Regions from separate parts of the Paenibacillus sp. P22 genome, predicted to be linked through region 3. Evidence: riboswitches for the same ligand, from Rfam matches in the RefSeq annotation. Region 3 holds a riboswitch; each other region holds the start of a gene.
What was found. A riboswitch is a leader RNA that binds a small molecule or an ion and turns the genes downstream of it on or off. The one in region 3 is predicted to bind thiamine pyrophosphate.
Positions count from the first base shown of each region.

Region 1: linked by a shared signal. The riboswitch ahead of BN871_RS06030 (ECF transporter S component) and the one ahead of thiC (phosphomethylpyrimidine synthase ThiC) in region 3 are both predicted to bind thiamine pyrophosphate.
Region 2: linked by a shared signal. The riboswitch ahead of BN871_RS25145 (ABC transporter substrate-binding protein) and the one ahead of thiC (phosphomethylpyrimidine synthase ThiC) in region 3 are both predicted to bind thiamine pyrophosphate.

Region 1 covers NZ_CBRA020000026.1:25,406-29,263, forward strand. Annotated here, with positions in the region: gene BN871_RS06025 (ABC transporter ATP-binding protein) at 1-1,355, opposite strand, end outside; gene BN871_RS06030 (ECF transporter S component) at 1,360-1,965, opposite strand; TPP riboswitch at 2,119-2,228, opposite strand; gene ssuD (FMNH2-dependent alkanesulfonate monooxygenase) at 2,289-3,413, opposite strand; gene BN871_RS06040 (ABC transporter ATP-binding protein) at 3,534-3,858, opposite strand, start outside.
Region 2 covers NZ_CBRA020000259.1:52-3,909, reverse strand. Annotated here, with positions in the region: partial or broken gene BN871_RS25150 (GerAB/ArcD/ProY family transporter) at 1-996, shown strand, start outside; TPP riboswitch at 1,175-1,283, shown strand; gene BN871_RS25145 (ABC transporter substrate-binding protein) at 1,429-2,511, shown strand; gene BN871_RS25140 (MTH1187 family thiamine-binding protein) at 2,541-2,843, shown strand; gene BN871_RS25135 (ABC transporter permease) at 2,833-3,609, shown strand; partial or broken gene BN871_RS25130 (ATP-binding cassette domain-containing protein) at 3,606-3,858, shown strand, end outside.
Region 3 covers NZ_CBRA020000229.1:105-4,200, reverse strand. Annotated here, with positions in the region: gene BN871_RS23920 (hypothetical protein) at 1-290, shown strand, start outside; gene BN871_RS23915 (hypothetical protein) at 762-1,148, shown strand; gene BN871_RS27175 (hypothetical protein) at 1,412-1,633, shown strand; TPP riboswitch at 1,725-1,829, shown strand; gene thiC (phosphomethylpyrimidine synthase ThiC) at 2,092-3,852, shown strand; partial or broken gene BN871_RS23900 (ThiF family adenylyltransferase) at 3,845-4,096, shown strand, end outside.

The sequences.
Region 1 (3,858 bases), on a different contig from region 3:
CGGCTGCTGCGCTCCGGTTCCCGCAGCGATCGCGGCAAGGAGTAGGCGAGCTCGTCGAGGACGGAGTCCGTCACGAGCTGGAACTCGGGATTTTGGAAGCTCAGCGCGGCATGCTTGGCCATATCCCCGGGCTTTTTCAGGCTTTGGACCGGAATGCCGGGAATGTACAGGCTTCCCTTGGTCTTGATCAGCTTCATGATGGCGAGCAGCAGCGTGCTCTTGCCGGCTCCGTTGACGCCGGTGACGGCGATCCAGTCGCCGGCGTTCACTGCGAGCGGGCCGGTCCGCACCTTGGGCCGGCCGCCCCGCCATCCTTCCAGACCGTCCAGCTCGAGCAGCAGCTCGGCGGAACGGACGCCAGACGACGGAGCGGTCGCTGCGGGGCGGATGGCGGCATTCCGATCGTAGTCCTCCCAGAAGCCGGGGTACCAGATGCCGTATTCCCGCAGCAGCTCCCGGTGCTCCCGGAACACGAGGCGAGGAGAGCCGTCGGCCTGGATGCTTCCGTCGGGTCCGAATACAATGACCCGGTCCATATCTTCCGCGATGCCGGCAATCTTGTGCTCGACGATGATGACGGTCCGCCCGCCCCAGACGGAGCGGAGCGAGCTCCATACCTGCCGCGTGCCCTCCTCGTCCAGGAGGGCGGTAGGCTCGTCGAGCAGCAGAGCATCGGGCTCCATGGCGATCATGGCCGCGATGGCAAGCCGCTGCTTCATTCCTTGGGACATGCCGGCTACCGGGAAATGGGGGTCTGCCAGGCACAGGCCGACAGCCTCGAGACAGCGAGAGATGCGGGCCGGCATTTCCTCGCGCGCAATGCCCGCGTTCTCCAGCGCGAAGGCGATTTCTTCGTCGGCATACGGCATGCAGAACTGGGAATCCGGATCCTGGAACACATAGCCCGGCCGGGCGGGAACAAGGCAGCAGTCCGCCTTCATCGGGATGCGGATGGCCGCCGGCACCAGGCCGCCGAGCACCTGCAGCAGCGTCGACTTCCCGCAGCCGCTCGGTCCGAGCAGCAGCACCTTCTGGCCGCGTTCGATGGTCAGGCTCAGCCCTTTGAAGAGGAGCGGAGTGTCTTCTCCGGGATATCGGAGCCGCAGGTTCTCTACGCGCGCCGCAGGCCCGGCATGTTGGACGGGCGGCATCGGCCGTTTCGCTGCAGGCACAGCCTCGTCGGCATGACGCTGCCGTTCGGTGCCGGTTCCGGAGGCATTCATAGAGGGCAAGCGGCCGCTCCCGATGGCGGGAGCGAGAGCTGCAAGCGGCGTCGAAGCCGCGCCGATCTCCCCGCCGTTCGTCGGAGTGTGGCTGCGAATGCAGCCTTTTAGGATGACGTCTGCAGCTTTCATCGCCTTATCCGAGAGCCTCGTAATCCTTGGCCGATGCCGGGCGGATGAGGCTCAGCACGCCGGTGCGCTCCAGCGCCTTGGCCAGCGCCCAGGCGAACAGGCCGGCGATGACGACGCTGCCGAGCAGACGCATGGAGACGAACAAGGTGTAGTTCCAGGCGGTCATTTTATCGATGTAGCTGTAATGCGCGTCGATGAAGATGGAGACGACGGCGGAGCCCAGGGACGCAAGGACCGTCACGATCGCACCTGCCTTCCGGTACAGGAAGGCGGCGAAGATGATTTCGGCTCCGAGACCCTGCAGCACTCCATAGACAAGCGTCGAGGCTCCCCACGATCCGCCCATGAACGCTTCCAGCGCGGCCGCGGCCGTCTCGGCGAGCAGCGCGGCCCCGGGCTTGCGGATCAGGAGGAAGGCGAAGGTGCCGGCCATGAACCACATGCCGTAGCTGAGCTGCTCCGCATGAAGGCCGAGCGGCTTGAGAATGTCGTACATCGGATTCCAGATGCGGTAGATGATGCCGAAAACGACGGCTACGACAAGCGTGACGAGAATGTCGGCGAGCGTCAGTCCTTTTGGACGGTCGGCATTGGGCATGGCGGTGGACATAAGAAATCAGACTCCCTCTCAAGGAAAATTGGAATGTTCCCCACAGATGGCTGCTGACCCGGCCCGACCTCCTCCGGGGGCATAGGAAAAGCCCGCCGGAAGCCGGCGGGCAGAGGGAATAAAGGCATATCCGCGCAGGATGGGCGCAAGCCCGGCGGCGCGGTGCATTCTCTCTACGCTGGCATTACCCAGATCAGATCAATGGTCAGCGGCATACGGCCGCAGTCTCAGCCCGACTTCATCGAGCCCCCATGCATGCTATGGAAATTGTCCTTACTATAACGTGAAAATCGGGAAGCGGCAAGAGGGATTATGGCCGGCGGTCAGCGGGGAGCGATATTTTCCGCGAGCAGCTCGCCCATCGGCGACCAGTCCGGCTCCGGGGGGCGGGTCGGGCTGGACACGGGCAGCAGCGGGAACAGAAGCTCCGCGATGCGGTACGCCTCCTCCAGGTGGGGGTAGCCCGACAGGATGAACCTGTCGATGCCGAGCGCGGCGTACTCCTTCAGGCGAAGCGCCACCGATTCGGGATCGCCGACGAGCGCGGTGCCGACGCCGCCGCGCACGCGGCCGATGCCGGTCCACAGGTTGGGAGCGATCTCGTCCTGCCCTTCGCTGTCGCGGACCAGCTGTGTCATGCGGCGCTGCCCGACCGAATCGAACCGATCCAGCACGGCCTGCGCGCTCCGGGCGTCCTCCTCGCTGACATGGCGGATGAGCCGGCGGGCTGCGGCCCAGGCTTCCTCCGCCGTCTCACGGACGATGATCTGCACCCGCAGGCCGATGTCGACCTGCCTGCCGAGAGCATGGGCGCGGGAGCGGACGTCGGCGATTTTGGCCGCAACCATCTCCGGCGTTTCGGCCCAGGTCAGATAGGTGTCGATATGCTTGGCGGCGACGGCATGGCCGGCTTCCGAGGAGGCTCCGATATAGAGCGGCGGCGACTTGCGGCCGAAGGGAGGATATTGGAGCCGGGCCCCTTCCACCTGGATATGCCTGCCGCGGAAGGTGACCTCCTCGCCGGCCATCAGGCGATGCCATACTTGCAGGAACTCGTCCGTAGCCTCGTACCGGTCGGCGTGGCTCAGAAAAATGCCGTCACCCCGCATTTCATGCGGATCTCCGCCGGTGACGACGTTCACGAGCAGCCTGCCCGAGGAGAGCCTCTCGAACGTAGCGGCCATGCGGGCGGCGATCGTCACCGAGACGCCTGCCGGGCGGACCGCCACGAGAAAACGCAGGCGCTCCGTGGCGGTCATGAGCGCGGATGCGACGACCCAGCCGTCCTCGCAGGCATGGCCTGTCGGCACGAGCATGCCGGTATAGCCGAGCCTGTCGACGGCCTGGGCGATTTGCCGGAAATAAGGCAAGTCGGTTATTTTGGCGCCTTGCGTCGTACCCAAGTAGCGCCCGTCTCCCATTGTAGGGAGGTACCAGAATAGTTCCATGATGTCTCCTCCTGCATTATTGTCCGATTTGCCTGATGTCGAATTTATGAACGGGAAGCACCCGGCAGGCTGGCAACCTAGGAATGGAATAGCTCCCGTCTTTCCGTCTGAACGATGAATCTAAGGACGGTACGGCTCCTGCCTGGAGGACGGTCCTCCCAGCGGCATGGCTTCCGCTCGTCCGGTGCGCCCTTGCCGGGCTGCGCCTGACGGCGCCCCGTCCGCGATGCGCCCGATCAGCCATTCGCGGAGCTCGGCGAACTCCCGGCTGGATCGCAGCGGAGCCTTTCCTTCCGCATGCAGAGGATTGGCGAAGTCCTCGACGATCCTTCCCGGAGACGGATGCAGGAGCAGGATGCGCCGGCCGAGCAGCAGCGCTTCGTCGACATCATGCGTGATGAAAAGAATGCATTTGCCCGTTTTCCTCCAGATCTCGCCGACATGA
Region 2 (3,858 bases), on a different contig from region 3:
GCCACGTTGCTGCCCCAGACGCCGATGTGGTGCACGATGCTGGTTTTGACGGGAATCGTCTACTACACCGCCAGGCAGGGAGTAGAGGCGTTCTTCCGGGTCAACCAAGTGCTGATTCCGGTGCTGGCCGTCAGCTACATTTCCCTTCTGGGGTTGTTTCTGGCGTCGGGCCTGCTCGACTTCAACCGTCTGCGGCCTGTGCTGGAGAACGGCTTCAGGCCGGTCCTGCACGCGGCGTTTCCCGATATCCTGTCGTTTCCGTTCGGACAGGTCATGGTGCTGATGATGTTCTGGACCTATGCCAGACGCTCCCCGTCCACAGGCGCGATGTCCTATGGCGCCTACATCGGCGTCTCGCTGTTCCTGATCGCGGTCAACATGGTGCTGATGATGGTGCTCGGTCCGGAGCTGTACCGGCTCGCCGAGCTTCCGACGCTGGAGGCGGTGGAGCAGATCCGGCTGTTCAACTTTCTGGAGCGGCTCGATATTCTCGTGACGCTGCTGCTGTACATCGGGCTGTACGTCAAGGCTACGGGACTGTTTTTCGGTTCGGTCATCGCTTTGCGGACAGCCTGGGGAGTTCCCTATCGGGCCGGCGCCCTCGTCATGGCCCCGCTCATCTTCACGGCAAGCTTCCTGGAGCCGATCATGTCGCAGCATTTGTGGACGGGCATGACCGTCTACCTGAAATTCAGTCCCTATTACCAGATCGCGCTGCCGCTGCTCATGCTCGTCATGGGAATCGGATGGGTCAAAAAGAAAGCGCAGCGGCAAGCGGGGCAAGGCGGCGCAAAGGCGGGAGCCGGCGGTCAGGCCAAGGGCCGGGGAGGCCGGCGGTCAGAGCGGCAGCGGCCAAAGCGGAGCCGGGAATGCGGCGGCCGGCGGAGCCGAGGCAAGCGGAAGCGGACAGCCGGGAAACGGGAAGGCAGGAGCCGATGGGAGCGCCGAAAAGGCCGGAAGCCAGGACGGGCAGCAGGACGAGAGTCCTGGCTCTGACGGCAAAAACGGCGAGCGGAACAAGGCTCGCGGAGCGCCTGCCGACTCTGACGCCAAGCAGCCGTCTTCAGGCTCGGAAAGTCCGGAAGCCGGCTCTACGTGATGCCGCGCGCCCGCAAATTTCGACACGGAAGGTTGCAATAAAAGGCTTCTCTGCTATAATGGCTCTATTGACAACCGAATGAGCCTGGGGAGCTGGCGTACGCCGGCTGAGAGGGGAGAAGCATCCCGACCCGTTAAACCTGATCTGGATAATGCCAGCGTAGGAACCGCATGTCATCCGAGCCTTTTGCCGCCCTCGGGCGCAAAAGGATTCACGTGACGAAGACGTCTTCCTTGGGAGACGTCTTTTTTTTATTGTTCCTCTCATGCTGGCGCTCCGGACAAGGCCCGGGCGGGCTCACGGCTGCGAGAGAAAGAAGGGGAAGCAACATGGGCATTTCAAGCGGGATGGGCAAAAAAGCGGGGCTGGCCGCACTTGTTCTGGCGACGCTGCTGGCAGGCTGCGGCGGGAACGGGAACGGCGCAAGCGGCGGGAACAACGGCAGCGGGAACAGCGGCACAGCGACGCCTGCGCCTTCCGGCAGCGCCGGAACGAGCACGTCCGCGCCGGTCAAGAAGGTGAAGGTCGTCCTCGACTGGACGCCGAACACGAATCATACCGGCCTGTACGTCGCCCGGGACAAGGGCTTTTTCCTGAACCACGGCCTCGACGTCGAGATCGTGCAGCCGCCGGAGGGGACGGCAGCCGACACGCTGGTCGCCAAGGGAGAGGCTGAATTCGGCGTCGGCTACCAGGAGAACATTACGCTCGCCCGCAGCGAGGGATTGCCGCTCGTGTCGCTGGCGGCCGTCATCCAGCACAACACTTCCGGCTTTGCTTCGCCGGAGGCCAAGGGCATCAAGGAGCCGAAGGCATTCGAGGGCAAAACCTACGGCGGCTGGGGAGCCCCGGTCGAGCAGGAGGTCATCTCCTCGCTCATGCAGGAGCAGGGCGCCGATGTCGGCAAGGTCAAGATCGTCAACATGGGCAACGCGGACTTTTTCACCGCCGTGAAGCGGAATATCGACTTCGCCTGGATCTATTACGCCTGGACAGGGGTGGAGGCGGAGCTGCGCGGGGAGAAGCTGAACATGGTGTACTTGACCGACTACAGCAAGAAGCTGGATTACTACACGCCGGTGCTGGAAACGAGCGAAAAGCTGATCCAGGAAAGCCCTGATGTGGTGAAGGCGTTCATGGCCGGAGCTTCCGAGGGTTACGCCTACGCGATCTCCGAACCCGACGCCGCCGCGGACATCCTGATCAAGGCCGTTCCGGACCTCAATCCGGAGCTGGTGCGCGCCAGCCAGAAGTGGCTGAGCCCCAAATATCAGGATGACGCTCCCCGCTGGGGCGAGCAGAAGGCGGAAGTCTGGACGAATTATGCCGAATGGATGCATGAGCACAAGCTGCTGGACACCTTGCCGGATCTGTCCAAGGCGTTCACGAACGATTACTTGCCGGCATCCTGATGCCGGCTGACGGGGAGAGGGAACCGGATATGGCCAATGCGCTTGTAAGCATTCAGATTTTGCCGACGACGCCCGGCGGGGAAAGCGTGCTTCCGTACGTGGACCGGGCGATCGAGATCATCAAGGAGGCCGGCGTGCCGTACCGCGTCGCGCCGCTCGAGACGACGATGGAGGGCGACCTCGTGCGCCTGCTCGCCGTCGTCGCGGAGATGAGCAAGGAGATGGCGGCGATGGGCTGCCCCTCCGTCATCTCTCAGGTGAAGATATACTACAACCCGGAGAACGGCGCCTCGATGGACCGGCTGCTGGAAAAATACCCGGATGGACAGTAGAACGATACGCTGGAGGGCTCTGCTGCCTCCGGTCGTCGTCATGGCCGCCTTCCTGCTCTTGTGGGAGGCGGCCGTGCGTCTGTCCGGGACGGAGGCGTGGCTGCTGCCCGCCCCGAGCGATATCGCCCGGGATGCCTGGTCGGCGCGCCCGAGGCTGGCGCAGCATACGGGCGCGACCTTGAGCCTGACGCTGCTCGGCTTCGCCGGGGGCGCGGCCGCAGGCCTGCTGCTGGGAGCTGTCCTGCATTTGCTGCCGCTCGTGCGATCGGGCTTCTATCCGCTGCTCGTCCTGTCGCAGAACATTCCTGTCATCGCAATCGGGCCGCTGCTCGTCATCTGGTTCGGCTTCGGACTGCTGCCGAAGCTGCTGCTCGTCATGCTCGTCTGCTTTTTTCCCGTCTGCGTCGCCATGCTCGGCGGCCTGCAGGGAGCCGACCCGGGCCTGGAGCGGTACATGCGGATGATCGGAGCGGGCCGCTGGCGCCGCTTCCTCGGCCTGGAGCTGCCGGGCGCGCTGCCGCAGCTGTTCTCGGGCCTCAAGATCGCGGCTTCGTACAGCGTGACGAGCGCGGTCGTGGCGGAGTGGATCGGCTCCGACCGGGGGCTCGGCTACTTCATGCTGCTGTCCTCCAAGGGCTTCAAGACTTCGCTTGTATTCGCCGGAGTCGCGCTTGTCGTGATGCTCAGCCTGATGCTGTTCGCGGCCGTCGCAGGCGCGGAGAAGCTGACGCTGCGCTGGCGGCCGCGCAAGGAGGATGGAAGATGAACGTGCTGGAAATACGGAATCTGCGCAAGTCGTTCGGCAGCGGGGGCCGTCGCGTCGAGGTGCTTGGCGGAGTGTGCCTGACGGTGGGCGAAGGCGAATTCGTCTCGCTCGTCGGCCCTTCCGGCAGCGGCAAAACGACGCTGCTCAGCCTCATCGGGGGGCTGGAGCGGCCGGACTCCGGCGAAATTATGCTCGCCGGGAAGCCGGCTTCGGAGGGAGCCGGCCGCGCCGCGTATATGCCGCAGCAGG
Region 3 (4,096 bases):
CTGTCTACGGACAACACATTTATAAAGGGGTATTAAGTTACTTGTTGCTTGGGACTTTTGAAAACCTCCCATCTTGGTATCCTGCCGAATTATTTGAGGTAACGGATACGTTACTCCCTTTAGAGTGGTACTTTCAATTTTACGGGAATGAAAACAGTATTAGTGCCATTTGGGGGTACAAAGAACTTGTAGCTATTGATTCACATCACGATGACCTTATTGAGCGTGAAGATGAAGCGGTACGTATTTTTTTGAAGCGAAAGAAAGAGATAGACGAATTTAATGAATAGCAAGTTTCAGGCGGCCTTCTTCTGATGGAGAGAGCCGCTTTTCTTTGGCGGGGCTACCCAGTGCCGAATGAACTCAACATTCAACCAATAACACATCTAACGCATGTAATACCCGAATAAAGATTTTTCTATCTTGTTTGTACGCACACAAATGCTGTACTTTTATACCATAAATAACGCTATACCAATACATCAACAGATCGATTATGGTCAGTTACCACCATGATTGACCTGTTTTTTGTTATCTTCGTTTTCTTCGTTTTTTTCAAATTTCTTCTCAACTATCTCGATATAGAAATTGAGAAGGCAATCCATTGAAAAGTCATCGCAACTAATCGGAGGGATAGCCCGACTTTTATAATGTCAGGACGTAACTGGCATTCTACAACGGGAAGGTCATGTGTTAATGCCTAGCCATCTCCCCTCTTATTAAGCCCGAAATTCATCAAAAAATTCGGGAGGGGGCGGCACATGAAAGGGGTCACTGTATCCATTGACCGTATTGTCATCGACTTTACAGGCGTTAATTGGGATTTCTTCAATGAGCTTCACAAGCGTATCTGTCACTTCTACGGGCTCAGGATGACGGTGGGAGAAAGAGGATTCCAATACCGCATCAGAATCAATACGGGAGAACACTTCCTGCATATCTCCTACAAGTTGATTTTTGCCCCAAGAACACAGAGGAACACGCTGAGGATTGAAGCCTACCCGAAATCGCTAGTCTACTTCCGTCAATGGCTCGATCGAACAAATCCGAGAGTATGCAAAGCAAGTGCTTTGATTAAAAGTGGTATTGCACGGATTACAGGAAATGGTACAAAGCAAATAGTAACATCTAATAAGGAAAAATATTAGATGTCAGCCCTTATTACACTCATACCACTACTACCTCAAATCCCGGTTATATTGGTAAACCTAATTCTAGTATCGATATTATTGACCGAAAAACGGGTGAGTTATTAACAAGAAGATGGTATGGAGCAAATGGTAGAGCTATCAGAGATGTAGATTATACCCATCATAATAACACTAAAACCCACCCTGAAGCACCACATGAGCATACTTGGACGTATGATAAAGATGGAAATCCATTTAGAAATTAAAAGGGGGAATAGAAAGTGGGATACACAGAACTAGTCCAACGTGTAGGATGGGGTGAAGAGTTTCAATTCTATTATCTAGGTGATGAGTTCTGGATTAGTAGAAATAAAGAAGGTCTCTATTTAACTAAAGGGAAGAACTCTTTTACACAATCGTTTCTAACCGCAGAAGAATTGTTTAAAAATGCTCGAATAGATGGAAAAACAATTTTTGAATTATGGGAAATGATAGAAATTTAATTTTAGAACCTTGATTGGCTTCATGCCTTTCAGGGTTTCTAAGTGGGACCTAGTTGACAACTTCCCCCATCCCGACTTATAGTCATACCAAGATATCCACTAGGGGCGCCTGTACGGGCTGAGATAAAGCGCAAGCTTTGGTCCCTTCGAACCTGATCTGGGTCATGCCAGCGTAGGAAAGTGGTCGAACATGCCTTTTATTTGGCTTGTGCCTCTTTTCGCCGCTTCCAGACCGGAGGCGGCTTTTTGCCGTCCTCCGGCGGAAAGCGGCGGAGAATCAGATGCACCCAATCTGCTAGCCGCAATCTGCCGATGAAGGCGAATGCGACGAGTAGAGTGTCCCGGACAGCCTGCGTTTTTCGCGCAGACCATCGGGAACGAAAGGCATGAACCGGCATTTCCAAGCGTGCAGCCCCCTGGCGGATATCAAAATCCGTTAAGGGGGCTTTTGATTATCCATGGCCATACATACCGAGCTGCTGCCGGGCAGCCGCAAAGTCTACATGCAGGGAAGCCGGGAGGATATCATGGTTCCGATGAGGGAAATCGCGCTGTCGGACAGCGAGGTGCGGGGAGTTTCCATCCCCAATGAGCCTCTGCGAATCTATGACGCAAGCGGCCCTTATACCGACACCGATTACGAGGCGGATGCCGCGAGAGGCTTGCCGCCCATGCGAAGAGGCTGGATCTCGGAGCGGGCAGATACGGAGCCATACGAGGGCCGCATCATCCGTCCCGAGGACAATGGCTTCTCCGACGCAGGCAAAGCCGCCGAGAGGGGAGCGGAAATTTTCCCGCCATCCGGCAGGCTGCCGCTGAGAGCTCTCGCAGGGGGCAACATCACCCAATTGCATTACGCAAGGCAGGGCATCGTGACTCCCGAGATGGAGTTCATCGCCCTGAGGGAAGGGATGGAGGCGGAGTTCGTACGTTCCGAGGTCGCGGCGGGAAGAGCGGTCATTCCGGCCAACGTCAACCATCCCGAGAGCGAGCCGATGATCATCGGGCGGCATTTCCACGTGAAGATCAACGCCAACATCGGCAACTCCGCCGTGACCTCCTCGATCGAGGAGGAGGTGGAGAAGATGACGTGGGCGACCCGCTGGGGAGCCGATACGATCATGGATCTGTCCACCGGCAAGAACATCCATACGACGAGGGAATGGATCATCCGCAACTCCCCGGTTCCGGTCGGGACCGTGCCGATCTATCAGGCGCTGGAGAAGGTGAACGGCAAAGCGGAGGACCTCAGCTGGGAGGTGTTCCGCGATACGCTGATCGAGCAGGCCGAGCAGGGAGTCGATTATTTCACCATCCATGCCGGAGTGCTGCTCCGTTATGTGCCGCTGACTGCGAAGCGCGTTACGGGCATCGTCAGCCGGGGAGGCTCCATCATGGCGGCCTGGTGCCTCGCCCACCATAGGGAGAACTTCCTGTACACGCATTTCGAAGATATCTGCGAAATCATGAAAGCTTACGACGTGACCTTCTCGCTCGGCGACGGGCTGAGGCCGGGATCGATCGCGGACGCCAACGACGAGGCGCAGTTCGCGGAGCTGGACACGCTCGGCGAGCTGACCAAGATTGCCTGGAAGCATGACGTGCAGGTCATGATCGAAGGTCCGGGCCATGTTCCGATGCATCTGATCAAGGAAAATATGGACCGTCAGCTCGCGGTCTGCGACGAGGCTCCCTTCTACACGCTTGGTCCGCTCACGACGGACATTGCGCCGGGCTACGACCATATCACAAGCGCGATCGGGGCGGCGATGATCGGCTGGTTCGGCACGGCGATGCTCTGTTATGTGACGCCCAAGGAGCATCTGGGGCTGCCGAACCGGGAGGATGTGAAGGAAGGCGTCATTACGTACAAGATCGCCGCCCACGCCGCCGATCTCGCCAAGGGCCATCCGCAGGCGCGAAAGCGCGACGATGCTCTGTCCAAGGCCAGATTCGAATTCCGCTGGCGCGACCAGTTCCATCTGTCGCTCGATCCCGAGCGGGCGATGAGCTACCACGACGAGACGCTCCCTGCGGAAGGCGCCAAGAGCGCGCATTTCTGCTCCATGTGCGGGCCGAAGTTCTGCAGCATGAGGATCACGCAGGACATTCGGGATTACGCGGAGAGGGAAGGGCTGGACACGGCGGAGGCAATCGAGGCGGGCATGAAGGAGCAGGCGGAGGCGTTCAAGGCCGGAGGCGGCAGCATCTATGCTTGAGCAGGCGGCAACAAGCCGATCCGAGGCGCAAGAAGCCATTCAGGAACGGTATTCCCGGCAAATCCGCTTTGCTCCCATTGGCTGGAAAGGACAGCGGCGGATCGGCCAGGCCGTCGTGCTTGTCGCCGGTACCGGCTCGCTCGGAGCTTCGCTGGCGCAGCATATGGCCCGGGCCGGGGTAGGCGAGCTGCGGCTTGCCGACCGCGACTACGTGGAATTCAGCAATCTGCAGCGCCAGATGCTG